2 regions of the Streptomyces sp. NPDC020965 genome follow, and region 2 is predicted to be linked to the other one. Evidence: riboswitches for the same ligand, from Rfam matches in the RefSeq annotation. Region 2 holds a riboswitch; the other holds the start of a gene.
The links. A riboswitch is a leader RNA that binds a small molecule or an ion and turns the genes downstream of it on or off. The one in region 2 is predicted to bind S-adenosylmethionine.
Positions count from the first base shown of each region.

Region 1: it holds a riboswitch for S-adenosylmethionine, as region 2 does, so the genes downstream of both, thrC (threonine synthase) here and ACH4S7_RS01830 (aminotransferase class V-fold PLP-dependent enzyme) in region 2, are expected to answer to the same signal.

Region 1 is NZ_JBIRRE010000012.1:183,914-198,795, forward strand. It holds gene ACH4S7_RS30895 (ketose-bisphosphate aldolase) at 1-100, opposite strand, end outside; gene ACH4S7_RS30900 (1-phosphofructokinase family hexose kinase) at 340-1,266, opposite strand; gene nagA (N-acetylglucosamine-6-phosphate deacetylase) at 1,476-2,651, opposite strand; gene ACH4S7_RS30910 (ROK family protein) at 2,651-3,589, opposite strand; gene ACH4S7_RS30915 (SIS domain-containing protein) at 3,759-4,652, opposite strand; gene ACH4S7_RS30920 (extracellular solute-binding protein) at 4,955-6,235, shown strand; gene ACH4S7_RS30925 (DUF3263 domain-containing protein) at 6,608-6,844, shown strand; gene otsB (trehalose-phosphatase) at 6,855-7,703, shown strand; gene ACH4S7_RS30935 (trehalose-6-phosphate synthase) at 8,593-10,050, opposite strand; gene ACH4S7_RS30940 (hypothetical protein) at 10,207-10,428, opposite strand; gene ACH4S7_RS30945 (glucosyl-3-phosphoglycerate synthase) at 10,458-11,396, opposite strand; SAM riboswitch class I at 11,552-11,708, shown strand; gene thrC (threonine synthase) at 11,726-13,009, shown strand; gene ACH4S7_RS30955 (MoaD/ThiS family protein) at 13,164-13,439, shown strand; gene ACH4S7_RS30960 (cold-shock protein) at 14,044-14,247, shown strand; gene groL (chaperonin GroEL) at 14,697-14,882, shown strand, end outside.
Region 2 is NZ_JBIRRE010000001.1:410,315-425,196, reverse strand. It holds gene ACH4S7_RS01865 (Ig-like domain-containing protein) at 1-174, shown strand, start outside; gene ACH4S7_RS01860 (hypothetical protein) at 342-743, opposite strand; gene ACH4S7_RS01855 (heme-copper oxidase subunit III) at 925-1,542, shown strand; gene ACH4S7_RS01850 (c-type cytochrome) at 1,620-2,432, shown strand; gene ACH4S7_RS01845 (Rieske 2Fe-2S domain-containing protein) at 2,429-3,508, shown strand; gene ACH4S7_RS01840 (cytochrome bc complex cytochrome b subunit) at 3,505-5,145, shown strand; gene trpD (anthranilate phosphoribosyltransferase) at 5,306-6,370, shown strand; SAM riboswitch class IV at 6,837-6,954, shown strand; gene ACH4S7_RS01830 (aminotransferase class V-fold PLP-dependent enzyme) at 7,163-8,533, shown strand; partial or broken gene ACH4S7_RS01825 (glycerate kinase) at 8,482-9,716, opposite strand; gene ACH4S7_RS01820 (SLC13 family permease) at 9,753-11,165, opposite strand; gene ACH4S7_RS01815 (response regulator transcription factor) at 11,349-12,011, opposite strand; gene ACH4S7_RS01810 (sensor histidine kinase) at 12,008-13,474, opposite strand; gene ACH4S7_RS01805 (small secreted hydrophilic protein) at 13,461-13,838, opposite strand; gene ACH4S7_RS01800 (Lrp/AsnC family transcriptional regulator) at 14,204-14,485, opposite strand; gene ACH4S7_RS01795 (rhomboid family intramembrane serine protease) at 14,482-14,882, opposite strand, start outside.

The sequences.
Region 1 (14,882 bases), on a different contig from region 2:
TGGCCTCCGCGTGCTCCAGGGTGATGACGTTGAACGCGGCGACGCCCCGGTGGTCGGCGACGGCGGCGGAGACGAGTTCAGCGGTGCTGACGAGGGGCATGGGGCGTTCTTCTCACTTTCCGGCTCACTGCGTGGTTCGCTGTGCGGCTCGCTGCGGCTCGCTCGGTGCGTGGTTCGGTGGACGGTCACCACGCGGCGCGCCCCGGCGAGGGGCATTTCCGGTCCGGTCCGGTCCGGTTCGGTCCGGTTCGGTTCGGTCGGTTCCGGCTTCGTGTGCGCGTGGGTTCGTGCGGGTGGGCGTACGTGCGTGTGGGGGAGTCTCCCCGTACGGCCCTGTCCTCACGCCGCCGCCGCGCGTTCGCGCACGGTGACCCGGGGCAGCATCTCGTCGTACGCCCGGCGGTCGAACTCGCCCGCGGCCGGGGCGAGGACCGTCGCCGCCGACAGGGCCACCGCGCGGGCCAGCCGTTCCGGCCAGGGCAGGCCCTCCACCAGGCCCGAGAGCAGCGCGGCGACCACCGAGTCGCCGGCGCCGGTCGGGTTGCCGCGCACCGGGGCCGGCGGGGTCGCCTGCCAGATGCCGTCGGGGGTGGTCGCGAGCAGTCCGTCCGGGCCGAGGGAGGCGACCACGGCGTGCGCCCCCCGGCGCCGCGCGTCCCGGCCGGCGCGCAGGGGTTCGCGGGCGCCGGTGAGCTGGGCGAGTTCGTCGGCGTTCGGTTTGACGAGGTCGGGGCGGGCCGCGATGCCCCGGCGCAGCGGTTCGCCGCTGGTGTCCAGGAGGACGGGGACCCCGGCGGTGCGCGCCCCGCGGACGAGTTCCGCGTACGCGCCGACGTGGACACCGGGCGGCAGGCTGCCGCACAGGGCGACCGCGTCGGCGTCCCGCAGCAGCGTCTCGTAGGTGGCGAGGAGGGCCGCCCACTCCGCGGGGGAGACGGTGGGTCCCGGTTCGTTCAACTGGGTGGTGTCGCCCGTCGCGCGGTCCACGACGGCGATCGTGCGGCGCGTCCCCCCGGCGGTGGGGACGAGCGCGTCACGCGGCCCGAGCGGGGCGAGCAGCTCGCGCAGTACGGCGCCGGCCGGGCCGCCCGCGAAGCCCGTGACCACGGTCTCATGACCCAGGGCCGCGAGGACCCGGGCGACATTGAGGCCCTTGCCCCCGGGGCGTTCGCCGACCTCGCTGACGCGGTGGCTGGTGTGCGGGACGAGGGTGGGGACCCGATAGGTGATGTCGAGCGCGGTGTTGAGCGTGACCGTGAGAATCACCCGCAGCACACTCCTTCGTCAGCCGACATCATTCGTGCACATCCCATGTACACGTCCTGATCATGCCAAAGAGCGGGCGGTTGGCCCAGACCCCGGACCAACCGCCTTGCCGTGCTTTATCTGCCGTATCGGTCTTTAAGCCGATTCGTGGTCGCGCTTTACGCTGGTTCGTGGTCGTGGCCGCCCGCGGCGGGGGGCCGTCGGCCGGGTCAGGAGGGCTCGACCACCCACGCGCCCCGGCGCATCACACCCACCAGCCGGAACTCGTCGTCCAGCACGACCAGGTCCGCGTCCTTGCCGGGCTCCAGCGAGCCCACCCGGTCGTACACGCCCAGCAGCTTGGCCGGGTTGGCCGAGATCGCCTGGACGATGTCCCCGACCGGCAGTCTGTCGACGGTCGCCGCGCGCCGGAACGCCGTGTCGAGCGTGAGCGTGGAGCCCGCGATCGAACCGCCCTCGGCCAGCCGCGCCACCCCGTCCACCACATCGACGGCCAGCGGACCGAGCTGGTACCGGCCGTCGCCGAAGCCCGCCGCGTCCATCGCGTCCGTGATGAAGGCGACGCGGCCCGCGCCCGCCCGGTGGAAGGCGAGTTCCAGGGCGGCCGGGTGCAGATGCGTACCGTCGTTGATCAGCTCGACGGTGACCCGCTCGTCCTCCAGCAGTGCGGCGATCGGCCCCGGCGCGCGGTGGCCGAGCGTGGGCATCGCGTTGAAGAGGTGCGTCGCCACGGTCGCGCCCGCGTCGATGGCGTCCACGGTCTGCTCGTAGGTGGCGTCCGTGTGCCCGATCGCGGCGATCACACCGTGCTCGACCAGCAGGCGTACGGAGTCGATGCCGCCGGGCAGCTCGGCGGCGAGCGTCACCATCCGGGCCGTGCCGCGTGCGGCGTCGATCAGCTTGCGCACCTCGGACGGGTCCGGGTGGCGCAGCAGCTCCTCGCTGTGCGCGCCCTTGCGGCACGGGGAGATGAAGGGGCCCTCGAAGTGGATCCCCGCGAGATCGCCCTGCTCGACCAGCTCGGAGAGCGCCCCGGCGCGCTGCGCCAGGTAGTCCGTCTCGGCGGTGACCAGGGAGGCGACCAGGGTGGTTGTGCCGTGCTCGCGGTGCGTCCGCACCCCGCGCAGGACGTCCTCGGCGCTGCCGCCGGTGAAGGAGGCGCCGCCTCCGCCGTGGTTGTGGAGGTCGACGAAGCCCGGGACGATCCAGTGGCCGGACAGATCGCGGGTGGGCGCGTCGGCGGGTGCGGCGGCGGCCAGCTTCGTGCCGTCGACGATCACCCGTCCGTGCTCGACCGTGCCGGTCGGCAGCACCACCCGGGCTCCGGTGAGGATCGTGCTGTCGGCGCGTGCGGCGCTCTCGGCCAGTGCGGCGCGTGCGGCCATTAGGCGGTTACCTCCGAGTCGGTGGCGATCAGATCCCAGGCGAGCAGCCCCGCGCCCAGGCAGCCAGCGGTGTCCCCGAGCGCTGCCGGGACGATCGACGGCAGCTTCTGGAACGTGACGCGTCCCTCGACGGCGGCCCGTAGAGGTGTGAACAAGGTTTCCCCGGCCTCCGCGAGACCGCCACCGATGATCAGGGTGCGGGGGTCGAGCAGGGTCAGCGCGGTGACGAGTCCGGCGGCGAGCGCGTCGACGGCGTTCCGCCAGACGGCGATGGCCTTGGGGTCACCGGCCTCGACGGCCTTCGCGCAGTGGGCGGCGTCGGCGTTGGGGTCGCCGCTGGCCTCGGCCCAGGCGCGGGTGACGGCGGCGGCGGATGCCAGGGTCTCCAGACAGCCGCGCTGGCCGCAGCCGCACTCGGGGCCGTCCGGGCGGACCACGACATGGCCGATCTCACCCGCGTAGCCGTGGGCGCCGGCCTCGATGGTGCCGCCGATGCCGATGGCACCGGCGATTCCGGTCCCCAGCGGTACGAAGAGGAAGCGGTCGGCGCCCTGTCCGGCGCCGATGCGGCCCTCGGCGAGGCCGCCGGTGCGCACATCGTGGCCGAGGGCGACCGGGATACCGCTCAGCCGCTCGCTGAGCAGTGCGCGCATGGGCACATCACGCCAGCCGAGGTTGGCGGCGTAGACCGCGACGCCGTTCTCGGAGTCCACGATTCCGGGGACGGCGACTCCCGCCGCGAGGGCGGTGCAGCCGAAGTGCTCGCTGCCGTAGGCCCGCAGGTCGTCGGCGAAGTCGAGGATCGACCGCACGACGGCGTCGTGGCCGCGCTCCCGTCCGGTCGCGCGGCGGGCCTCGTAGAGGAGGCTCCCGTCCGCACCGACGAGGGCGGCTTTCATCCCGGTGCCGCCCACATCGAGGGCGATGACGTGTCTCACGTGCACAGTCTGGCGCGAGAGCACCCGAAAGGTCTAGTCCACTAGCCGTGATTGTTGCGCAAACGTACAAACTCGCGCCAGGGGCGCGGGCCACCGGAAATGGTCCGCGCCCCCACGCCCCCAGCGGGAATTCGCTGGTTCGTGTCCGGGAGGGGATCTAGGAGAGGAGCTAGGACAGGATCACGCTCCGGCTCAGATTCCGCGGGCGGTCCGGGTCGAAGCCCTTCGACTCCGCCAGTGTCACCGCCAGCCGCTGCGCCCGGATCAGATCCGCCAGCGGGTCCGCCGACTGGTTGGCCACCAGCGTGCCGCCGACCCGGGACACCTCCACCGACAGGCCCTCCGGCAGTGCGCCGAAGACCCACGCCACCCGGCCGGGGCCGGTGATCGCGATCGGGCCGTGGCGGTACTCCATCGCGGGGTACGCCTCCGTCCACGCGCCCGCGGCCTCCCGCATCTTCAGCCCCGCCTCCAGCGCCAGACCGTAGGTCCAGCCCCTGCCCAGGAACGTCCACTGCTCGGCGCCCACCACGGCGTCGGGCAGCGGCTCGGTGACCGCCAGTTCCGCGTCCACCGCGGCCTCGGCGATCGACTTGACGCCCGGGATCTCCCCGAGCCCGGCCCGCAGGAACGCCAGCGCCGTGGTGGCGAACCGCGTCTGGACGACGGATTCCTCGTCCGCCCAGTCGAGCACCGCGACCGTGTCCGCCGCCTCCATCACCGGCGTCTTCGGGTCGGCGGTCAGGGCGACCGTCGGGACCGAGCCCTTCAGCTCGGTCAGCAGCTCCAGCACCTCCGTCGTCGTACCGGATCGGGTGATCGCCACCACCCGGTCGTACGGGCGGCCGGTGGGGAACTCCGACGACGCGAACGCGTCCGTCTCCCCCTGGCCCGCGGCCTCGCGCAGCGCCGCGTAGGCGATGGCCATGAACCACGAGGTGCCGCATCCGGTGACGGCCACTCGCTCGCCCGGCCGCGGCAGCCCGTCGAAGGCGGCGGCGGCCTCGGCCGCCCGGCGCCAGCAGGTGGGCTGAGTGGCTATCTCTGTTGCGGTACGGGACATGTGGCTTTGCTCCTCGCGCGTACACGTGTATTCGGACCGGCACCTGACCACTCGTGCCGAGACGTGCTTAGCAGGCCAGGACACATGCGGGCAATGGTGACCCTCGGCGGTTCCTTATAAAACGTCCCTGTGGAACAGGAGTTGCGGAAGTGATATCCGGAGGCATAGACCACCGAAGCCCCCATGGTGGAGGATCGCACCTCATCCCGGTGCCGGTGCGGCGGCGACGCCACCGGCTCGCGGCGGGCGTCACGGGCGCGAACCGACAGGGAAATCCAGCCAGTCGAGGGTGGGGAAGTTCTGTGCGACGGCACTTCGTGAAACTGACCGCGGCGGTGGCGGCGCTGGGGACGGTGGTCGCCGTCGCCGGCTGCGGCGCGTCCGACGGCGACGACCGCGTCACGCTCAAACTGATAGCCGCCGACTACGACGTCAGCGGCGGTCAGAGCAGCAAGTCCTACTGGGCGAGCCTGGTCGACGCCTTCGAGAGCAAGCACTCCGACATCGACGTCGAGGTCTCGATCGAGCCCTGGACCGATGTGGACCGCAAGGTCGCCGAACTGGTCAAGGACGGCAAGGCGCCCGACATCGCCCAGATCGGCGCTTACGCCGACTACGCGGCCGACGACAAGCTCTACAAGGCCGACGAGCTCGTCTCCGTACCCGTGCAGTCCAACTTCCTGCCCCCGCTCAGCCACGCGGGTGAACAGCGCCGTACGCAGTACGGGCTCCCGTTCGTCGCCTCCACCCGGCTGCTCTTCTACAACAAGAAGCTGTTCGAGGAGGCCGGGGTGGAGAAGGCCCCCGAGACCTGGGCGGAGCTGCGGGAGACCGCGGAGAAGCTGAAGGAGAAAGCGAAGGTGAAGTATCCTTTCGCCCTTCCGCTCGGGCCCGAAGAGGCCCAGACCGAGACCATGATGTGGCTGCTCAGCGGGGGTACCAACGGTTACGTCGAGCCCGGTGGCAGCTACGCCATCGACTCCGAGCCGAATGTCGCTACCGTCGAGTGGCTGAAGACCAATCTGGTGGGACCCGGGCTCACCGGTCCGCTCGCCCCCGGCAAGCTGAACCGAAAGGCGGCGTTCGCCGCCTTCACCCGGGGCGAGGTGGGGATGCTCAACGGCCACCCCTCGCTGCTGAAGGCCGCCGCCGCGACCAAGATCGAACTGGGCAAGGTGCCGCTGCCGGGTCTCACGGGCAAGCCGAAGTCGGCGATGGGCGTCGCCGACTGGGTGATGGGCTTCAAGCAGAACGGCAACCGGGCCGAGATCGGTACGTTCCTCGACTTCCTCTACTCCGACAAGAACGTCCTCGACTTCGCCTCCCAGAACGATCTGCTGCCGGTGACGGTCTCCGCGTCCGAGACGATGCGGAAGGACCCGGACCACCGGGAGCTCTGGGAGTTCCTGGACGAGCTGCCGACCTCGATCCTGCCCCCGGTCGGCAAGACCTCCTGGGCCGCCGTCAGCGACGACATCAAGAAGAACATCGGCAAGGCGGTCGAGCCCCAGGGCGACCCGAAGCAGGTGCTGGACGCCATCGCGCGGAAGGCCACGGACTCGGAGGGCCAGGAGGAGGAGTGACGACCCGGCCGCGCTAGGTTGGCGCGTATGACCGACGACGAGGTGGCCGCCGACGCCCCGGCATCCGGCGACGAGGTGGCCGGCGACCAGGCATCCGGCGACGACCAGGTGACCACTGACGGCACCGGGGGCGCGGACGCCACCGGGGACGCCCCCGGTGTGACGGCCGACGGTGCCGGGAGCCCCGCCGCCTCCGAGGACACGGGAGCCACGGGAGCCACGGCAGCCACAGAGCCCTCGCCGGACGCGGCGGGCTCGGCGGAAACGGCCGATACGGCGGACGCAGCGGGCTCGGCGGACACGGTGGGCGCGGCGGACACCGTCACCGGCGCGGACACGGCGGCCCACGGTGGCACCGGGGAGGCCGGCCCCGTGGCCGACCCCCGCGCTCTCTCCGAGCGGGACCGGGCCGTCCTCGCCCTGGAGCACCACTCCTGGCCCGGCCCGGGAGCCAAGGAACGGGCCGTCCGGGAGCGCCTCGGGATCTCCCCGGTCCGCTACTACCAGCTCCTCAACGCCCTCATCGACGACGAGCGCGCCCTCGCCCACGATCCGGTCACCGTCAATCGGCTCCGCCGGGTGAGAGACGCGAAACGCGCGCGCCGATAGGGTCGGAGCCATGGCCAGCTCCCCGTACGCGCACTCCTTGCCGTCGCCGTCGACACCCGCGGGCCGTGACGGTCTCGCCGCGCTTCTGGCCCGGCCGCACCGGGCGGTCATCGCCCTCGACTTCGACGGCACCCTCGCCGAGATCGTGCCCGACCCCGAACAGGCGAGAGCCCACCCCGCCGCCGTGCCCGCGCTGGCGCGCCTGGCGCCGAAGGTCGCCTCGGTCGCCGTGGTCACCGGCCGCCCGGCCGGGGTCGCGGTCCGCTACGGCGGCTTCGCCGGTGTGCCGGGCCTGGACCATCTGGTGGTCCTCGGTCACTACGGGGCGGAGCGTTGGGACGCCGTCACCGGCACCGTGCAGGCCCCCGCCCCCCACCCCGGAGTCACGGCGGTCCGCGCCGAGCTGCCCGGGTTCCTCGACAGCGTCGGGGCCTGGCAGGGCACCTGGATCGAGGAGAAGGGCCAGGCCGTCGCGGTCCACACCCGCCGCGCCACTGACCCCCGGGCCGCTTTCGAGGCCCTGCGCGATCCGCTCGCCGGCCTCGCGGCCCGCCACGGCCTGATCCTGGAACCCGGCCGGATGGTGCTCGAACTGCGCCCGCCCGGCATGGACAAGGGAGTCGCGCTCGCCGAGTACGTACGCGAGGTGGGCGCCGAGTCGGTGCTGTACGCGGGCGACGACCTCGGCGATCTGCCCGCCTTCGGCGCCGTCGAGAAGCTCCGCTCGGACGGTGTGCCCGGGCTGCTGGTGTGCAGCGGCAGCGCGGAGGTCACGGAGCTGGCGGAGCGCGCGGACCTGCTGCTGCCGGGTCCCGCGGAGGTCGTCGCCCTGCTGGCCGCGCTGGCGGACCACGTCTGACGCGACCGGCTGGCCGCGCTGGCGGACCGCTCCAGCGCGACTGGCAGCCCAGGGTGGCTCGCTCCAGCGGGACTGGCTAGTCCCGGGCTGGCCGCTCCAGCGAGACCGGTAACCCCGGGTGGCTCGCTCCAGCGCAACTGGCAGCCCCAGGCGGACCGCTCCAGCGAGACCGGTAGTCCCGGGCCGGCCGCCTCCAGCGGGACTGGTAGTGCCGGGTGGATCACGTCTGACGCGGCTGGCTGTGTTGGCGGGACCGACGGCAGTGCGATCGGCGGGCCCGGGCGGAGCGCTCCGGCCCGATCGGTGGGCCCGGGTGGATCGCTCCAGCGCGATCGGCAGCCCGGGTGGATCACGTCTGACGCGGCTGGCTGCGTTGGTGGGACCAGCGGCAGCGCGACCGGCAGCCCGGGCGGACCGCTCCGGCCCGATCGGCGGTCCCGGGTGGATCGCTCCAGCGCGATCGACGGTCCTGGGGGGATCACGTCTGACGCGACTGGCTGTGTTGGTGGGACCAGCGGCAGCGCGATCGGCGGGCCCGGGCGGACCGCTCCGGCCCGATCGGCGGGCCCGGGCCGATCGCTCCAGCGTGATCGGTAGTCCTGGGTGGATCACGTCTGACGCGGCTGGTTGCGTTGGTGGGACCAGCGGCAGCGCGACCGGCAGCCCGGGCGGACCGCCCCGGCCCGACCGGCAGCCCGGGCGGACCGCCCCGGCCCGACCGGCAGCCCGGGCGGACCGCCCCGGCCCGACCGGCAGCCCGGGCGGACCACTTCAACGAGACGAGTACCCCCGGGCGGGGACCGCCTTCAGCGTGACTGACCACATCGGCCGGGGGACCACGTCCAGCGCGTCGCCGGGGAGCGGGCGGTACCGCTTGCCACCCGGCGGCTCAGCCGCCGCTGCCCGGACCCCTGTCCCCGCCCGCGTCGGTGGCCTCGCCGAGCCGGCGCAGCGCCTCCAGTTGGTCCAGGAACCAGCGGTGCGGCGGCAGCGCGGTCGCCGCCGCCGACAGTCGCGCGGTGCGCTCCAGCCGTTCGCCGGCCGGCATGGTCAGCGCCCGGTGGAGCGCGTCGGCGGTGCCGGTGATGTCGTACGGGTTGACCGGTACGGCGTCGTCGCCCAGCTCCTCGTACGCCCCCGCCTCCCGCGACAGCACCAGCGCGCAGCCTTCGTCGGAGACGAGCGGGATCTCCTTGGCGACCAGGTTCATACCGTCCCTGATGGGGTTGACCAGCGCCACGTCGGCCAGCCGGTAGGCGGCCAGGGAGCGCGCGAAGTCGTCCTTCACATGGAGGATGACCGGGGTCCAATCCGCCGTGCCGAACTCGGCGTTGATCTCGTCGGCGACGCGCTGCACGTCGGCCGTGTAGTCGCGGTAGACCGCCAGGTCCTGCCGGGACGGATAGGCGAACGCGATGTGCGTGACCCGCTCGCGCCATTCGGGTCGGGAGTGCAGCAGGCTCCGGTAGGCGAGTAGCCCGCGCACGATGTTCTTGGACAGCTCGGTGCGGTCCACGCGCACGATCGTCTTCCGGCCGGGGCCGATCTGCTCGCGCAGGGTGGCCATCCGCTCCGCCACATCGGGCCGGTGCGCGCGCTCCCGCAGGAACTCGGCGTCCGCGCCGAGCCCGTGCACCCCGATGTGGGTGCCGGTCAGGGCGTCGTCGCCCAACTGGTCCCGGCAGCAGTCGGCGAAGGCGTCCGCCCAGCGCTGGGTGAGGAAGCAGGTGCGATCCGCGCCGAGGAGTCCGCGCAGGAGTTGTTGCGCGATGTCGTCGGGCAGCAGGCGGAAGTAGTCGACGGGCGCCCAGGGGGTGTGCGAGAAGTGGCCGATCTGCAGATCGGGCCGGAGTTCGCGCAACATGCCCGGCACCAGCGCGAGGTGGTAGTCCTGCACGACGACGGTGGCGCCGTCGCCCGCCCGCTCGGCCAGCGCCTCGGCGAAGGACCTGTTGTAGCTCTCGTACGAGCCCCACTGACGGCGGAACTCCTCGTCGAAGACGGGTTCCAGCGGGGTCTGGTACAGCAGGTGGTGGATGAACCACAGCACCGAGTTGGCGATGCCGTTGTACGCGTCGGAGTGGACGGATTCGTCGATGGCGAGCATCAGCACGCCGGGTTCGCCGACCCCGCGCCGGACCGCCTCGCGGTCGCCGGGGCCGAGTGCGGAGCACACCCAGAGCGCGTCCGCGTCGGAGCCGATGGCGGAGAGCCCGGAGACCAGGCCGCCGCCGCCGCGCCGGGCGTCGAGCGTGTCGTCCTCCCGCAGCGTGTACGAGACGGGCCCGCGGTTGGAGGCGACGAGGATCTGGGCGCGGGCCGGGACGGCGGAATGCTCGGAGACCATGTCGCGAACCTAGCCCGTCCCGTCAACCCTCAAACGTCGGTGCTCCCCGGTGGTGGCTGAGTCCCCGCCGGTGCGGGGCCGCGGGCGCCGTCAACGCCCACGGCGAGGCTCGTCCGGGCGATCTTCGCGGGCCCGACGAGACCGCCCGGATACGCCCTAGTCGTTGCGCCGGTCCCGGCCGCGCGCGGCGGCGACCGCGACGACCCCGGCCGCCGTCAGGCTCAGGGCGAGACCGGCGAGCAGCCACAGCCGTTCGGCGCCCTGGTCGCGCTGGGGCGCCATCCCGGTGGCGGCGACGACGGTGACCGTCAGCGCCCCGAGGCGCCGGGCCAACCTCGTAGAGCGGCGCACAGCGCCCGTAACATCTCCAAGTTCCATAAGTAGGATTATTGGGGCAGCGCTCGGGGTCAGGCCGCGCGACGCGCCGCGTACTCGACGATCTCGCGCATCGGCGGCCGCTCCTCCGTGTCCACGGGGTACGTCCTCGGCACGAAACCCTCCTCGCCCCGTTCGAACTGCGTCAGTGCGGGCCGCACCAAATGGCCGCGGGAGAGCCGCAGTTGCGCCGTACGGTAGATCGCCGCCGCCATCCGGCCGAGCGCCTGGCCGTCCTGGTGGCGGTGTTTGCGGGAGCCCACGTCCACCTGGGCCATGGCGTCCAGGCCGACCGTGTGCAGGGCGTCCACGAGGAGGCCCAGCTCCACCCCGTAACCGACGGGGAACGGGAGCCGTTCGATGAGGGAGCGCCGCGCCGCGTACTCACCCCCCAGCGGCTGGACGAAGCCGGCCAGTGCCGGCCAGTGCAGATTGAGCAGCGGGCGGGCCATCAGCTCGGTGACTCGGCCCCCCTGACCTGGGAGATCGCCGAGCGGTCGGTCGTACATCGCCTTGACGAAAGCCACCTCGGGATTGGTCAGCAGCGGCCCCACGATCCCGGAGACAAACGCGGCGGAGAAGTCCTCCAGATCCGCGTCCACGAAGCAGACGATGTCACCCCGGGTGACCATCAGCGAGCGCCACAGCACCTCGCCCTTGCCGGGCAGGGCCGGTATCCGGGGCAGGATCGCGTCCCGGTGCACCACCCGTGCGCCCGCCGCCGCCGCGACCTCGGCCGTCCGGTCCGTGGAGCCCGAGTCGATCACCACCAGCTCGTCCACAAGCGGCACCGCCGTCATCAGCTCGCGGCGGATGACGGTGACGATGTCCCCGACCGTGGCCTCCTCGTTCAGGGCGGGCAGGACGACGCTGACCGTCGTCCCGCGCTTGGCCGCCATCAGCAGACTCAGCGGGCGATCGGCCGCCGACCAGGAGCGACTGGTCAGCCAGCGCTCCACCTCTTCGAGCACGTTCGCCACTCCACTCGGGTCCGGGTTCCGCCCCTGTGTGATGCATCTCGCGGTTCGGACGACTGTCTCCACCACCAGGGCCTTCGGTTACAGTCTTGAACAACGCGGATGCCCATCGCATGTCGGGGTCCAGCGTTCGTTCAACAATCGAATACCGCTCATCCAGAGGGGCAGAGGGAAACGGCCCGTTGAAGCCCCGGCAACCCTCCAGCCGGTCTCCGTCGCTGATCAGTGTCAGCGCCGCGAGGCTCCCGGCTCGGGAAGGTGCCAAATCCGTCTCATGGCGAAACCGCGTCATGAGGAAGATGAGGAGAAAGGGCCTCGCCTCCATGGCTGTGCAGACTTCAGTAAGCACCACCGCCGTCGACCTCGGACCCGCCGCCGCACTCTCGTGCCGCGAGTGCGGAGAGCGTTTCGACCTCGGCCCGATCTTCGCCTGTGCCTCCTGTTTCGGACCGCTGGAAATCGCCTACGACCTGCCGACCGGTGACCCCGAGGGGCTCCGCAAGCGCATCGAGGCCGGTCCGGACAACATCTGGCGGTACGCCCCGCTGCTGCCCGTCCCCGCCGACGTGGCGGACAAGCCCAGCCTCAACCCCGGCTTCACCAAGCTGGTCAAGGCCGACAACCTCGCCCGTGAGCTGGGCGTCACCGGTGGCCTGTACATCAAGGACGACTCCGGCAACCCGACGCACTCCTTCAAGGACCGGGTCGTCGCCATCGCGGTCGAGGCGGCGCGCGCCTTCGGCTTCACCACCCTCTCCTGCTCCTCCACCGGCAACCTCGCCGGCGCGGTCGGCGCGGCGGCTGCCAGGGCGGGCTTCCGCTCCTGCGTCTTCATCCCGCACGACCTGGAGCAGGGCAAGGTCGTCATGGCCGCCGTCTACGGTGGCGAGCTGGTCGGCATCGAGGGCAACTACGACGATGTGAACCGGTTCTGCTCCGAGCTGATCGGCGACCCGCTCGGCGAGGGCTGGGGATTCGTCAACGTCAATCTCCGCCCGTACTACGGCGAGGGCTCCAAGACCCTCGCGTTCGAGATCTGCGAGCAGCTCGGCTGGCGGCTGCCGGACCAGATCGTGATCCCCATCGCGTCGGGATCACAGCTCACCAAGATCGACAAGGGTCTCCAGGAGCTGATCAAGCTCGGTCTGGTCGAGGACAAGCCGTACCGGATCTTCGGCGCCCAGGCGGAGGGCTGCTCGCCGGTCTCCGCGGCCTTCAAGGCCGGCCACGACGTCGTACGGCCGGTGAAGCCGGACACCATCGCCAAATCGCTGGCGATCGGCAACCCCGCCGACGGCCCGTACGTCCTGGACATCGCCCGCCGCACCAGCGGCGCGGTCGAGGACGTCACCGACGCGGAGATCGTGGACGCGATCAAGCTGCTGGCCCGCACCGAGGGCATCTTCGCGGAGACCGCGGGCGGTGTGACCGTCGGTGTGACCCGGAAGCTGATCGAGGCCGGTCTGCTCGACCCGACGCTCACCACGGTCGTCCTCAACACCGGCGACGGACTGAAGACCCTGGACGCGGTCGCCCCGACGACGGGTCCCACCGCGACCATCCCCGCGAGCCTGGACGCCTTCCGCGCGGCCGGCCTGTCCGGCTGAGCCCCTCCGCCAGGACCCCGGTCGGAGCCCCCGGCCGGGATCCTGGCCGGGGGCAGCCCCCCGGCCGCACGTCCTGGCTGAACGTGCTCGCCGAACGTCCTCCGGCCGACATCCGGCCACACCTCGCCGACCGAGACCCCTGGGAGACCCGAGAATGAGCGTCAACGTCCGTATCCCCACCATTCTGCGCACCTACACCGGTGGCAAGGCCGAGGTCCAGGCGGAGGGGACGACCCTCTCCGAGGTGATCACGGACCTGGAGAAGAACCACGCGGGGATCGCCGCGCGCGTCCTGGACGACGAGGGCAAGCTGCGCCGCTTCGTGAACGTCTACGTCAACGACGACGACGTCCGCTTCGAGCAGGGCCTGGCGACGGCGACGCCGGACGGCGCGGGGATCTCGATCATCCCCGCGGTCGCCGGAGGCTGACCGCCCGCGTGCGCCGGTCCGAACCCCCCCCGTCGGGTGTGCTCGGACCGGCCACCGCACCGCCCGATCCGGAACCGGACCGGTGCCCCCGGCCGAGGGGTCCGGACCGCCCCCGGGAGACCTTCGCGGCGGCCCGGAACCGCACCGCGGACGGGCCCCGCGGCCACATACGCAACGTCACTGCGTTTGCCCCCTCGGTAAGACAAACGGAGGGGGCAATTCTGTAGGGTTGAGCACGCTACAGTTGGGGAACGCCCCACCGCTGCTCCCGGCGCCCCGCATATGAGAATGCGCCCGCGCCCGATGAGAAGCAGCCAATGTGCTCCGTGGATTTGTCTCATAAGTCTCCTTTGTCGGGCCCGACTTGCCCCGGAATTTATTGAATTCCCCTCAATTACCCGTTCGCTTGTGCCGGGAATTCTCGTCCGATTGACCTGTTGCAGAGGGCAGTTGGGCAGATACATTCAGCCGCGGTCGACGCGTTCCGGCGCACACCTTCGAGTCCCTCCCCCTCGCTCATGGAGGGGAGAACGCGGCAGGTGAGGTCTGACCCGGGTCCGCGAAGTGCGGTCCTGCGCAAGGGCCAGTAATAGGGGAGTTAGGCATGGCTCAGGGCACCGTCAAGTGGTTCAACGCGGAGAAGGGGTACGGCTTCATCGCGGTCGACGGTGGTGCGGATGTATTCGTCCACTACAGCGCGATCCAGATGGATGGGTACCGCACCCTGGAGGAGGGTCAGCGAGTCGAGTTCGAGATCTCGCAGGGGCAGAAGGGTCCGCAGGCGGACATGGTCAAGCTCGCGGTCTGAATCCACCACATCTGCGACGCGATCGGCCACCGACGCGCACGCACAGCCGTATGGGGTCCACATCCCGCCCAGGGATGTGGACCCCATACGCATGTCCGGCCGCCCCGGGAGCGGCCGGACCCGCGCCCGATCCCCCCGGCAAGATCAAGAGGAGAGCTCCTGGTGGCCTCGGGTGGAGGTGCCGTCCACCCGGGCGGGGCGGGCCGGATCCACCCGGCGCGGGCGGCGGTCCGGGAGGGGTCGGTTCTTCCCCAGGCGCTTGCACTCGAAGGGGTCGAGTGCTAATCATTGGCGTTAGCACTCTCCGGGTGAGAGTGACAAAAAAAGGGACCGGGTCGGTGAGGTCCGCACACCGCACGAGGCTAGGAACCTCGCGGTGGGCAGGCCGTCCGTCGCGGGCGCCAGCGCGGTCCGAGAGCTTCCCACCCAGTCCGTGGAGGACACTTCACATGGCAAAGATCATCGCGTTCGACGAGGAGGCACGGCGCGGTCTCGAGCGCGGGATGAACCAGCTCGCCGACGCCGTCAAGGTCACTCTCGGTCCCAAGGGCCGCAACGTCGTTCTTGAGAAGAAGTGGGGCGCCCCCACGATCACCAACGATGGTGTTTCCATCGCCAAGGAGATCGAGCTTGAG
Region 2 (14,882 bases):
GGCGACCTCGTCCATGTCGTCAACAGCTACGGCGAGGACATGGACGCCTTCGGCAACGGCTACGGCGACTGGAACCTGTCCTGGGAGGACTGGCGCAAGGGCAGCGCGCTGGTGGCCGGGGTCAGGGACGGCAGCGGCCCCGCCGACGCGGCCCGACTGCGCCCCCGCTTCTAGGGCAACTGCCGGGCTCCGTACTCGTACCCGTACTGGTGAACCGCCGCCCGCCCCGGTCCACCGGGAGCACTGCAAACACCGCAAACACCGGAAACGCGCGTGTCCCCGGGGCGGGAAGGCCCCGGGGACACGCGCGCTCGTCCGTTCACCTGCGGCACAGGAGCCACTCAGGCCCCCACAGAGAGCCTCCCGCGCAGCAGGGTGGCCAGTGCCGCCGCGAAGTCCACCGGGTCCACCGGCAGCGTCACAGCGGCCTCCGCGCGGCTCCAGGTGGCGAGCCAGGCGTCCTGGGGTCGCCCGATCAGCAGCAACACGGGCGGGCAGTCGAAAATCTCGTCCTTGATCTGCCGGCAGACACCCATCCCACCAGCGGGCACCGTCTCGCCGTCCAGCACACAGACGTCCACACCGCCCTCCTCCAGCCGCTTCAGCACGGCAGGGAGGGTGGCGCACTCGATGAACTCGACCGGGGGCACATCGGCCGCTGGCCTGCGCCCGGAGGCCAGCCGCACCTGTTCGCGAGTGTTGGCGTCATCGCTGTAGACCAGCACGGTGGCGGTCGGCTGCATCGTTCCTCCGCGTCGTCGATCGGTCGTCGGATCAAGTACCGACGCGCCGGATGCTACTCGCTCCACCTGTCGGTAAACAGCGGTTCGGGCGCCCTGACGATGGGCCGTTCGGGCTGGACACAGGCCACTGACACACCGAACGGCACCCCCCGGAGTGAGGGCGGGATAAGCGACCGACATAATGTCGGTCGTGGCGACAGCAACGACAGTAGAAACCGGGCACGCGCACCCGTCGGTCAATCGGCCGAACCTCACCAGCGTCGGAACCATCATCTGGTTGAGTTCCGAGCTGATGTTCTTCGCGGCCCTCTTCGCGATGTACTTCACCCTGCGATCGGTAACGGGTGCCGAGTTCTGGTCAGAGAAGGCCGGCCTTCTGAACTTCCCGTTCTCGGCGACCAACACCACGATCCTGGTGCTCTCTTCCCTCACCTGTCAGCTCGGCGTATTCGCCGCCGAGCGCGGCGACGTGAAGAAGCTCCGTACGTGGTTCATCATCACGTTCATCATGGGCTCCGTGTTCGTCGGCGGCCAGGTGTACGAGTACACCGAACTGGTCCAGCACGGGCTCTCCATCTCGTCGGACCCGTACGGCTCGGTGTTCTACCTGACCACCGGCTTCCACGGACTGCACGTGGCGGGCGGTCTCATCGCCTTCCTCCTGGTCCTGGGCCGGACCTACGCGGCCAGGAGATTCACCCATGAGCAGGCAACCGCCGCCATCGTCGTGTCCTACTACTGGCACTTCGTCGATGTCGTCTGGATCGGCCTCTTCGCCACGATCTACATGATCAAGTAACGGCGCGGGCACCCCGTGCCCGAAGCAGACACAGTCCAGCAGCATCGACGCAGAAAATCCTGACACCGGGGTAATCCGTGAAAAAGCTCTCCGCACGACGACGCCATCCGCTGGCGGCGGTCGTCGTCCTACTTCTCGCGCTGGCGGCCACTGGGGGGCTGTACGCCGCGTTCGCACCCGCGGACAAGGCACAGGCCGAAGAAACCGCCCAGTCCCTCGCCATCGAGGAGGGCAAGAAGCTCTACACCGTCGGCTGCGCTAGCTGCCACGGAACCGGCGGTCAGGGAACCACTGACGGCCCGAGCGTGGTCGGTGTCGGCTCAGCCGCCGTCGACTTCCAGGTCGGCACCGGCCGTATGCCGGCCCAGCAGCCCGGCGCCCAGGTGCCGAAGAAGAAGAACATCTACACGAACGCCGAGATCGACCAGCTCGCCGCGTACGTCGCCTCGCTGGGCGCGGGTCCGATCACGCCGACCGAGGCCCAGTACAGCCCCAAGGGCGCGGACATCGCCAACGGCGGTGACCTGTTCCGTACCAACTGCGCCCAGTGCCACAACTTCACCGGTAAGGGCGGCGCCCTGACGAACGGCAAGTACGCCCCCACCCTGGAGGGCGTGAGCGCCAAGCACATCTACGAGGCCATGCAGACCGGCCCGCAGAACATGCCCTCCTACCCCGACGGCGTGATGCCGCAGCAGGAGAAGCGCGACATCATCGCCTACGTCGAGACCATGAACGACCCCAAGGTGGCGTCGAACCCCGGCGGTCTGAGGTTGGGCGGTCTCGGTCCCGTCAGTGAGGGTCTGTTCGCTTGGATCTTCGGCCTGGGGACGCTCATCGCAGTCGCCGTCTGGGTCGCGGCCCACACCGCTAAGGCCAAGAAGTCATGAGTAGCCAAGACATTCCAGAAGAGAACCTGCCGTCAGAGCAGGCCGCCGCGCACGGCGCGGCAGGGCACGGAAACACCGCCGTCGCCCAGCGTGCGGACGACGATCCGTTCGCCGACCCGGGACTGCCGGTCCACAAGCCGCGTATCCAGGACATCGACGAGCGGGCCGCCAAGCGCTCCGAGCGCACGGTCGCCTTCCTGTTCACGCTCTCGATGCTGTCCACGATCGCGTTCATCGCCTGCTTCGTGGCCTTCCCCGTCGAGAAGCTCGTCTACATCTGGCCCTTCGGCCGGGTGAGCGCGCTGAACTTCTCGCTGGGTCTCACGCTCGGCGCGGCCCTGTTCTTCATCGGCGCCGGCGCGGTCCACTGGGCCCGCACCCTGATGTCCGACCTGGAGATCGCCGACGAGCGGCACCCCATCGAGGCCGAGCCCGAGGTCAAGGCCAAGGTGCTCGCCGACTGGGCGGCCGGCAACGAGGAGTCCGGCTTCGGCCGGCGCAAGCTGGTCCGCAACACCATGTTCGGTGCGCTGGCGCTGGTCCCGCTCTCCGGTGTGGTGCTGCTGCGCGACCTCGGTCCGCTGCCCGAGAAGAAGCTCAGGACCACGCTCTGGGCCAAGGGCAAGATGCTCATCAACATGAACACCCAGGAGCCGCTCCGCCCGGAGGACATCACCGTCGGGTCGCTGGTCTTCGCCCAGCCCGAGGGCCTGAAGGGTGACGACCACGACTTCCAGTCGCAGATCGCCAAGGCGGCCCTGATGATCGTCCGGATCCGTCCGGACGACATCAAGGACAAGCGCGAGCTGGAGTGGTCGCACGAGGGGATCGTGGCCTTCTCGAAGATCTGCACCCACGTCGGCTGCCCGATCAGCCTGTACGAGCAGCAGACCCACCACGTGCTCTGCCCGTGCCACCAGTCCACCTTCGACCTCTCCGACGGCGCCCGCGTCATCTTCGGCCCCGCCGGTCACGCCCTGCCGCAGCTGCGGATCGGTGTGAACGCCGAGGGCAACCTCGAAGCGCTCGGCGACTTCGACGAGCCCGTCGGTCCTTCCTTCTGGGAGCGCGGATGAGCACTACGACCGAGACCAAGGGCGCCGACACCCGGCGCAAGGCACCCGCGGGTGAGAAGGTCGCCGACTGGGCGGACGGCCGGCTGGGGATCTACTCCCTGGCCAAGGCCAATATGCGGAAGATCTTCCCGGACCACTGGTCCTTCATGCTCGGTGAGATCTGCCTCTACAGCTTCATCATCATCATCCTCACGGGCGTCTATCTGACGATGTTCTTCAACCCGTCGATGACCGAGGTCGTTTACCACGGCAGCTACGTCCCGATGCAGGGCGTGCGGGTCTCGGAGGCGTACGCCTCGACGATGGACATCAGCTTCGACGTCCGTGGCGGTCTGCTGATCCGGCAGATCCACCACTGGGCCGCGCTGATCTTCGTCGCCGCGATGATGGTCCACATGATGCGCGTCTTCTTCACGGGCGCGTTCCGCAAGCCGCGCGAGGTCAACTGGCTGTTCGGCTTCCTGCTGCTCGTCCTGGGCATGTTCACCGGCTTCACCGGTTACTCGCTCCCGGACGACCTGCTCTCCGGCACCGGTGTCCGCTTCACCCAGGGCGCGATCCTGTCCGTACCCGTCGTCGGTACGTACATCTCGATGTTCCTGTTCGGCGGCGAGTTCCCCGGCCACGACTTCGTGGGCAGGTTCTACTCGATCCACATCCTGCTGCTGCCCGGCATCATGCTCGGCCTGCTGGTGGCCCACCTGATCCTGGTCTTCTACCACAAGCACACCCAGTTCGCGGGCCCCGGCCGGACGAACAAGAACGTCGTGGGTATGCCGCTGCTGCCGGTGTACATGGCCAAGGCCGGCGGCTTCTTCTTCCTGGTCTTCGGCGTCATCTCGGTGGTGGCCGCCATCGCCACGCTGAACCCGGTCTGGTCGATCGGCCCCTACCGGGCCGACCAGGTCTCCACCGGCGCACAACCCGACTGGTACATGGGCTTCGCCGAGGGTCTGGTCCGTGTGATGCCGGGCTGGGAGATCAACGCCTGGGGCCACACCCTGGCACTGGGTGTGATGATCCCGCTGGCGATCTTCCCGCTGGTGCTGGGCGCCATCGCGGTCTGGCCGTTCATCGAGTCCTGGGTCACCGGGGACAAGCGCGAGCACCACATCCTGGACCGCCCGCGCAACGCCCCGACCCGTACCGGCTTCGGTGTGGCCTGGCTGGTGGCGTACTTCGTCATGCTCATCGGTGGCGGTAACGACATCTGGGCGACGCACTTCAGTCTGTCGATCAACACGATCACCTGGTTCGTCCGGATCACGTTCTTCGCCGGACCGGTCATCGCCTTCATCGTCACCAAGCGGATCTGTCTGGGTCTCCAGCGCCGCGACCGGGACAAGGTGCTGCACGGACGCGAGACCGGCATCATCAAGCGCCTGCCGCACGGTGAGTTCGTCGAGGTCCACGAGCCGCTCAGCCAGGGCGAGCTGTACAAGCTCACGGCGCACGAGCAGTACCAGCCGCTGGAGCTCGGCCCCGCGGTCGACGAGAACGGTGTCAAGCGCAAGATCAGTCCGGTGCAGAAGCTCCGGGCCAAGCTCAGCAAGGGCTTCTACGGTCCGGGCAACCAGATCGCCAAGCCCACGGCGGAGGAGTACAAGGAGATCACCAGCGGCGACGGTCACCACTGACCGCCTGACCGCCTGATCACCCCGCCCTGTCGGGAGATCGCCACAGCGGGAGCCCCGTCCATTCGATGGACGGGGCTCTTCGCTGTCCGGTGCGCTGGATAGGGTGGGGTATCCCCCTCGTGGGGTTTTCCTACTCGCCTTGTGGACCCTGGAGCGGACCATGAACGTTGTGACCCCGGTTGGCGGCGACAGCGTGGCGGACCTCTCCTGGCCCGGCGTGCTGAACTCCCTGCTCGACAATCGCGACCAGAGCGCGGACGCCACCGCGTGGGCGATGGACCGCATCCTCAGCGGCGAGGCGACGAACGCGCAGATCGCCGGGTTCGCCGTCGCCCTGCGCGCCAAGGGCGAGACCGTGGCGGAGATCTCCGGTCTCGTACGGACCATGTACGCGCACGCGAACCTGATCGAGGTGCCCGGCCCCAGCGTCGACATCGTCGGCACCGGGGGAGACGGCGCGAAGACCGTGAACATCTCGACCATGTCCGCGATCGTCGTCGCCGGTACGGGGACGAAGGTGGTCAAGCACGGCAACCGCGCGGCCTCCAGCGCGTCGGGCGCCTCCGACGTCCTGGAGAAGCTCGGCGTCAATCTGGAGCTGACGCCGCAGCGGGTGACCGAGGTCGCGGAGGAGGCCGGGATCACCTTCTGCTTCGCCGTGAAGTTCCACCCGGCGCTGCGGCACGTGGCGGCGGCCCGGAAGGAACTCGGCATCCGCACCACCTTCAACTTCCTGGGCCCGCTCACCAACCCCGCCCGGGTGAAGGCCCAGGCCACCGGCGTCGCGGACGCCCGGATGGCGCCGATCCTGGCGGGGGTGCTGGCCGAGCGCGGCTCGTCGGCGCTGGTGTTCCGCGGGGATGACGGCCTGGACGAGCTGACGACCACGGCGACGTCCCGGGTCTGGGTGGTACGGGACGGCGCGGTACGGGAGGAGGCGTTCGACCCGAGGGACCTCGGCATCGACCTCGTCCCGGTGGCGGCCCTGCGGGGTGCGGACGCGTCCTACAACGCGGATGTGGCCCGCCGCCTGCTGAACGGCGAGCGGGGGCCGGTGCGGGACGCGGTCCTGCTGAACTCGGCGGCGGCGCTGGTGGCGCTGGAGCCGGCCGGCGGCACGCTGAACGAACGCCTGGCGGCGGGCATGGAGCGGGCGGCGGCCTCGATCGACTCGGGCGCGGCGGGGGCGGCGCTGACGCGATGGGTCGCCGCGAGCAACGCGTGACCCCCTCCGGGGTGGTTGGGGGTGCGGGCTTCCCGTAGCCCCGGCTCCCTTGGCCGAAGGGTCCGTCCTCAATCGCCGGACGGGCTGGGATGGTGCGCTGTCTCGTCGGCCCGGTTCTGGGGCGCCTCGGGTGGCGGAGGTGTGGCAAATTCCAGCCGGTCCGGCGTTTGAGGACGGACCCTCCGGCTCGGGAGGCAGTAGGAACAGGGGCCCCGGGCCGGGAGGCGCACACGGGGTACCCGGGCCGTGCTGTCTCGTCGGCCCGGTTCTGGGGCGCCTCGGGTGGCGGAGGTGTGGCAAATTCCAGCCGGTCCGGCGTTTGAGGACGGACCCTCCGGCTCGGGAGGCAGTAGGAACAGGGGCCCCGGGCCCGGAGGCGCTCACAGGCACCCGGGCCGGAGGCCACCCCGTTCCGGGATGCGGACGTGGTTGCGGCGACACCACCCCGTGGCATAACGTCGTCGCAGGTCATGAGTGACAGCGACTACGGCCCCGGCCCGCTGTCCGGCAACCCTCCGTCCGTGGCGGGGTGCCCCGGGTGAAGACCAGGCCGTGGGCAGCGAGGCCCGCGGCAAGCGCGGACCCCTGCAAGCCCTGGGGTCCTGGTCCTCAAGGGAGCAGTCTCGTGAGCAAGCGAATGCGATAGGGCTGAACGCCCCTTCTTCAGCACACCCTCCGTACGGCCACCGCCGTGCGTCCGAGGCATCCCCGTACCCTCCCACCCGTGTCAGCGGGTCGATGGCGTGCGGGTCCATGAAGTCATTTCGCCGCGTCCTGCCGGGAGATACCGCCATGTCCGCATACCCCCACGCCGCCGTCGACACCCTCGCCCCCCTGCCGGTCCTGGGCCGCGATGTGACCGTCCCGCTCGTCACCGGTGGTGAGGTCACCTACGCCGCCCTCGACTACGCCGCCAGCGCCCCCGCCCTCCAGCGCGTCTGGGACGATGTGGCCGCGTACGCCCCGTACTACGGCAGTGTCCACCGCGGTGCCGGCTATCTCTCGCAGCTCTCCACCGACCTCTTCGAGAACAGCCGGGAGACCGTCGCCGGGTTCCTCGACTGCCGCGACGGCGACCAGGTCGTCTTCACCCGCTCCACCACCGACTCGCTCAATCTGCTCGCCGCCTGTCTGCCCGCGGACTGCCAGGTCTTCGTCTTCGAGACCGAGCACCACGCCTCGCTGCTGCCGTGGCGGGACGCCCGGGTGACCTACCTCAACGCGCCGCGTACGCCCGCCGAAGCCGTCGCGACGCTGGAGCACGCACTCGCGGACCGTGACCCGTACGGCCCCGCGCTGGTCTGTGTGACCGGCGCGTCCAATGTGACCGGTGAGCTGTGGCCGGTGAAGGAGCTGGCCGCCGCCGCCCACGCCCATGGCGCCCGGATCGTGCTGGACGCCGCACAGCTCGCGCCGCACCACCCCGTCTCCGTACGGGAACTCGACGTCGACTGGGTCGCGTTCTCCGGGCACAAGCTGTACGCGCCGTTCGGTTCGGGTGTGCTCGCCGGGCGGGCGGACTGGCTCCAGGACGCGGAGCCGTACCTCGCCGGCGGCGGTGCCTCGCGGAAGGTCGCGCGCCGGGCGGACGGCGGGGTGGAGGTCGAGTGGCACAGCACCGCCGCCCGCCACGAGGCCGGTTCGCCCAATGTCATCGGCGTCTACGCCATCGCCGCCGCCTGCAAGGCGCTGACCGAGGCCGGCTTCGACGAGCTGGTCGCCCGTGAACAGCGGCTGGTCACCGCCGTCCGGCAGGGGCTCGCCGAGGTGCCCGAGGTCAGGGTGCTGTCGCTGTTCGGCGACGACGCCCCGCGCGTCGGAGTGATTTCCTTCGTGGTGGAGGGCTGGAACAGCTCGCACTTCGCGGCGGCGCTCTCGGCGGAGTACGGGATCGGGGTACGGGACGGGCTGTTCTGCGCCCACCCGCTGGTGCGCACCCTGCTGGGCAGCGACCCCGGGGACCCGGGCGAGTGCGGCGCCCCGGAGAGCGAGCCGGGCGAGAAGTCGCTGAACGCGATCCGGGTCAGCTTCGGCGCCGGGACCCCCGACGAGCACGTGGAGCGCTTCACCCAGGCCGTGAAGGAGCTGGTGGCCGATGGCGCGCGGTGGAACTACCGCACCCAGGACGGCCGCTGCGTCCCGGACACCAGCGCGTCCGTGTGACCCGCGGACCGGCTCACGCGTCGGCGTGCTCCCGCAGTCGGGTCCCGATCAGCACCATCCGCAGGGCGCGTTCGGTGGCGTCGGTGAGGAACTCGCCGCCCCGGCCGAGCGCTTCGGTGAGGCTGACCGGCGCCGGCAGGATCGAGCTGTAGGCGTCCACGCCCGCCGAGCGCACCTGGTGCGCCCCTTCGCCGATGGTGCCGGCGAGGGCGAGCACCGGGCGTCCGTACCGCTTGGCGCGGCGGGCCACCTCGGCGGGCACCTTGCCGCGCGGGGTCTGGTGGTCGATGGCGCCTTCGGCGGTGAGGACGAGGTCGGCGCGGGCGAGGCGGGCGTCCAGGTCGAGATGGTCGAGGAGGACGTCGAAGCGGGGGAGTAGTTCGGCGCCGAGGGCGGCGAGTCCCGCGCCCAGTCCGCCGGAGGCCCCGGTGCCGGAGCCGAGTCGGAGATCCGTCCGCACCCGGAGATCGCGGGTGAGTACGGCCGCCCAGTGCTCCAGGGCCGCCGCGAGCTGTTCGACCTGCGCCGGGGTCGCGCCCTTCTGCGGGCCGAAGACCCTGGCGACACCGCGGTCGCCGCACAGCACGTTGAAGGGGTTGCAGGCGACCCGGATCTCCGTGTCGGCCAGCCGCGGGTCGAGCCCCGAGGTGTCGATCCGGTCCAGTCGGACCAGCTCCCGCCCGCCGGTGGGCAGTTCCCGCCCCGCCACGTCGAGGAGGCGCGCGCCGAGCGCCTGGAGCGCGCCGGCACCGCCGTCCGACGTGCCGGAGTCGCCGCAGCCGACGAGGATCCGCCGGACGCCGGTGTCGAGCGCGGCGCGGATCAGTTCACCGACGCCGTACGTCGTGGTCACGGTGGGATCGCGGAGATCGCGCGGCACCAGGGAGAGCCCGGCGACCGCCGCCATCTCCACGACCGCGGTCTCGGCGCCGTCCCCCAGCAGCGCGAAGTGGGTTCCGATCGGTTCGCCGGTGGGTCCGGTGGCGCGCCGGGGGACCAGCCGTCCGCCGCTGGCGACGGCCAGCGCACGGGCGGTGCCTTCCCCGCCGTCCACCAGGGGTATCAGATCGATCTCCGCTTCCGGGACCACTCGTCGGACCCCCGTGGCGATGGCCTCGGCCGCGGACTGCGCGGAGAGGGACTCCTTGAAACCGCTGGGGGCGACGGCTATTCGGTTCAGCATGGTGCACTCCTGATACGGATGAGGGGTGGGGGGCCGTCAGCGGAGGGGCACGCCGACCAGCGGCCAGACGGCGACGGCGAAGAGGAGCACGAGCGCGGCGGTCAGCGGTGCCAGGACCGCGGACAGGCGCAGCAGGTCGCGCGGGGTGTAGGTGGGGACGCCGGGGATGTCGGCGAAGAGGGTGACCGGCTTCGCGGAGGCGGGCAGGGTGTGGCAGAAGCCGGCCGCGGCGGTGGAGGCGAGTGCGGCGGCGACCGGATTGACCCCGGCTCCCACGGCCGCCGCCACGACCAGGGGCACCAGCACCGACGAGCGGGCCGACCGGGACTGGAGGACCAGATGGGCGGCGGTGGAGATGCCCACCACGACGGTGAGGAACAGCCACGGCGGCAGGTCCAGCGGCACCCCGCCCACCAGCCATTTCGCCGCCCCGGAGTCGGAGAGCGCCAGACCCATGGCCATGGTGGCGGCCATGAACAGCAGCAGCGACCACGGCACGGTCTTCAACGCGTCCTTGAGCCGTACGGTGCCGATGGCGGGGGAGGCCGCGACGACCGCGCCGATCAGTGCGACGACGGCGGGCGGCACCCGGTGGAGCGGCTCGCTGCACCACAGCACGACGACGGTCCCGAGCAGCAGGGCACAGCGGGTCTCGGCCGCCGCCCAGGGGCCGGTGACGGGCTGCTCGCTGTGCTCCTGGATCTGTTCGGCGGTGATATGGACGGGCCCCTTCCGGTCTTCCCGGTTGGTCGTCGTGAACAGCACCACCTCCGCCGCCAGATGGGAGGAGACCACCGCCAGCGGCAGCCCGATCATCAACCACTCGGTGAAGCCGATCCGCTCCCCGGCCGTCTCCCAGAGCACCGACACCGTGATCAGGTGCGCGCCGGCGCCGATCAGGGTCGCCACCGCCGACAGCAGGATGACGGTGGGGAAGAGCAGCGCCAACATGACCACCAGCCGCTTGCGGTCCATCAGCACCTTGGCGAGGGCCAGGAACACCGGCATGGCGAGCGCGGCACGGCCGGAGGTCGCGGGCACCGCGAAGGCGGTGACGACGAGCGCGGCGGTCGTCAGATGGACGAGCTGTCTGACATTGCGGGCCCCGCCGACCAGGAAGGCGGCGGCCCGCCCGGCGAGGCCGGTCCGCGCCACCGCGGAGGCCAGCACGAAGGCGCAGATCAGCAGCCAGACCGTATCGTCCCCGAGGGTGCCGAAGAGGGCGTCGCTGCTGATCACTCCGGTCGCGGTGAGCGCGAGGCCCGCGCCCAGGGCGATGTAGGTGTCATCGATCGGCGTACCGATCCAGGCGCAGGTCGCGATGGCGAAGACGGCCAGGGTGATACGGGCGTCGCCGCTCAGTCCCGGGAAGTTGCCCGGGACGATCAGCAGGGCGCAGATGCTGAGGGCCACACACGCGGTCGCCGCTTGTCGGAGGTTCAAGGTCACATGAGAAAGGCTTCACCTCGGCGGTGAGCGTTCCATGAGCCCTTCATGAAAGGAACTTCACGCGACGACGGCCGTCGATCATCTCTTCGAAGGCCCGTCCGAACGCCGCGGCCCGTCGCCACCCGAAGTCCCGCCCGCGCCCGGGGTCCCGTCCGCGCCGCGAAGAGGCTCCCCGGACACGCCCTAGTCGGGCAGCCGGTACCCCATGCCCCGTACCGTCTCCACCCGGTCCGCGCCCAGCTTCTTGCGGAGCGCGCGGACATAGACGTCGACGATGTTGGAGCCCGGGTCGAAGTCGTACCCCCACACATGGGACAGGATCTGCTCACGGGCCAGCACCTGCCCCGGGTGGCGCAGGAAGAGTTCGAGCAGAACGAACTCGCGGGCCGTCAGATCCACCGTCCGGTCGCCCGACCGGGCCCGGCGGGTGCGCAGGTCCAGGGTCAGTTCGCCGCTGCGCAACACCGTCACCTCGGGCGCCCCGGCCGCCGTGCGCAGCCGCAGCCGTACCCGGGCGAGCAGTTCCTCGAACCGGAACGGTTTGGTCATCCAGTCGTCGGCGCCGCCCTCCAGCCCGGCCACCGTGTCCCGGACGGAGTCCCGCGCGGTCAGCACGATCACCGGCACCGACACCCGGGCCTCGCGCAGTTGGCGCAGCACGGTGAAGCCGTCCTTGCCGGGCAGTCCGATGTCCAGGATCACCAGATCGAAGCCGCCGGTGACGGCGTAGTCGTAGGCGGCGTCCCCGTCCCCGACGACGGTGGTGGTGAATCCATTGGCCCGGAGGCCCTTCTCGACGAAGGAGGCGATGCGTTCCTCGTCCTCGACGATGAGTATGCGGTTCACAGCTCTGTGTCCCTCTGCTCTTGGAGTATGAGGAGCTCTTGGAAGACGAGCACGAAAGTGGCGCCGCCGCCGTCGGTGGGACGGAGTTCGACCCGGCCGCCGTGGCCCTCGGCGATGGCCTTGACGATCGCGAGGCCGAGTCCGGCGCCGGTGGCGCGGGCCCCGCGCCGGGCGGTGCCGCGCCGGAAGCGTTCGAAGATGACCTGGGAGTCCTTGGGCTGGACCCCGGGTCCGCTGTCGGCGACATAGAGTTCGATCCGCCCGTCGGCGCTGCGTGAGCCGATGCTCACCCGCTGGCCGGGGATGGTGTGCTGGACGGCGTTCTGGGCGAGCTGGACCATCGCCTGGGTGATCCGCTGGGGGTCGAGCAGTACCTCGGCGTCGGCCACCTCGGCGAGCTTCCAGTCGCGTTCGCCGAGCGCCCGTGCCTTGACGAAGACATCGGCGGTGAGTTCGCCGAGCTGGACGGGTTCCGGGACGGCGAAGTCGGGCCGTTCGGCCTTGGCGAGCAGCAGCAGATCCTCCACGATCCTGCTCATCCGCTCCAGCTCCTCCATCACGATCCGTACGGTCTCCTCGCGTTCCGCCGGATCGTCGCCCATCAGCTCCAGATGGCCGCGGACGATGGTGATGGGGGTGCGCAGTTCGTGCCCGGCGTCGTCGACGAACTCGCGCTGCGCGGCGAACGCCCGCTCCAGCCGGTCCAGCATCGCGTTGAACGTTTCGGCGAGCGCCGCCATATCGTCGCGGCCCTGCACCGGTATGCGCCGGGTCAGATCCTGTTCGGTCAACTCCGCCGCGGTCGTCCGGATCAGCCGTACGGGTTTGAGTATCCGGCCCGCGACCGCCCAGCCGATACCGGTCGTCATCAGCAGTGCCACCCCGGATATCGCGAGCAGCATGGTGAAGACATCGCCGGCCTTGTCCTGCTCGGCGCCCGGGTGGATGGCGACGACGAAGGCGGCGGGCGGATGGCCGGGCCCGGAGCCTATCTCCACCTTCGCCCAGCGCACCTCGCCCCGCGAGCGGTGCAGGGTGCCGGTGGCGTCGGGGGAGTCGAAGACGGACACCAGGGCACCGGGGTCCTTGGCGAGCGGGTGTTCGAAGCCGAGCTCCCGGAACTGCACGATGGTGGCGGGGGTCTGGGGGGCGGGCCGGCCGATGAGACCGAGCAGTTCCTCGTCACGGTCGGCGTACTGCCGGGCGAGGAACAGCTTCAGCAGCGAGTTGGGGTCGGTGAACTTCTGCCCCGTATGGGGATCGATGCCCTGGCGTACGAAGTTGGCGAACTCGCCGGCCTCCTGTACGAGGAGGCCGTTGATGCGGTGGTCCACGTCACGCAGCAGCACGGAGCGGGTGGCGGTGGCGACGGCGCCGAGTGCCACCGCCATCACGAGGAGGAGCCAGAGGAGGATACGCAGCCGAGCGGAGACCCAGTGGCGTACCGGGTCAGCCGTCGTCACCGAAGTCGTCGCCGCCCGGGCCGTCGTCGCCCTGTCCGTTGTCGTCGTCGTCACCGGAGTTGACCGGGGGGCTGGTCGGGGGCTTCGGCGTGGGTGGCGCCGGGGTGTTGCCTCCGCCGGGGTTGGCGCCCGACGGCTGCACGCCGGAGGGGTTCTCGCTGACGGCCGGAGGTGCGACCGTCTCGTCCCGGGGTACGGGCGGTGGCGAGCTGGGCGGGCCCGTGGGCGAGCCGCTCTCCAGCTCGACCTTCGGCGGGACCTTGCGATCGTCGGGGCTGTCGGTGAGGGCATAACTCGTCACCGCGATACCGAGGGGTATCGCGACGACGGCGGCGAGGGCCGCTATGCGGTGCGAGAAGACCATGAGTTCGATGGTGACGACCGTAGCTGGGGCGGCGGATGAGACGGAGATGAGGAAGTCTTCATCTTCGCTCCGGAGGTTTGGCGGCGTCCAGTCCGATCTTCGGACCGTACGAGGTGGGGAAGGGCGCACGGGACCGGCCCGGGAGGCCGGGCGCGAGGAGCCGGAGGTGCCGGAGGTGGGGGATGCGGGGGCGAGGGCGGGCAGAGGGAAGAACCCGCCCCGGGAGGCGACCGGGGGCCCCGGAGTGGTGCGTCAGCCCGAGGGGATCGGGACGGCTCTGAGGAATCCGGACAGCCCGGAGGGATCCGGGCGTACCCCGAGAATCCAGAATCCGGACAGACTCGGGGAATCCGGGCGGGCGGTCTTTAGGAGTCCAGACCGATCGCGAACGCCGCCTCCAGATCGTGCTGCGAGTAGGTGCGGAACGCCACATGTGTGTCCGTCCCCTCCACGCCCTCGATCTTGCTGATGCGGCCGGGGATCACCTCGGCCAGATCGTCGTGTCGGGCCACCCGGACCATCGCGATCAGGTCGTACGTACCGGTGACGGAGAAGACCTCGCTGACGCTGTCGAGCGCGGCGATCGACTCGGCGATCTCGGGGATGCGGTCCACGCTGGTCTTGATGAGCACGATCGCGGTGATCACGGCTGGCTTTCTCCCTCGGTGGCCGCTGCTGGGACCTTCACTCTAGCCCGCTGCCGGAATCGTCCCCACGCGTAGAGGAAGCCGACCCCGAACCCCACCAGATGCGCCAGATACGCCACCCCGGCGCCCCCGGTGCCCGCGCCCGTCGCCGCCAGCCACTGGAGGACGAACCAGAAGATCAGCACCATCCAGGCGGGGAAGCGCAGCGGCAGGAAGAAGAGGAAGGGGAAGAGACTGGTGACCCTGGCCCGCGGGAAGAGGAAGAGGAAGGCGCCGAGCACCCCCGAGATCGCCCCGGAGGCCCCCACCAGGGTCTGCCCGGAGTCGGCGTTGACGGCCGCGTAGGCGAGCAGCGCCAGGTATCCGGTGCCCAGATAGAAGAGCGTGAACTCGAACT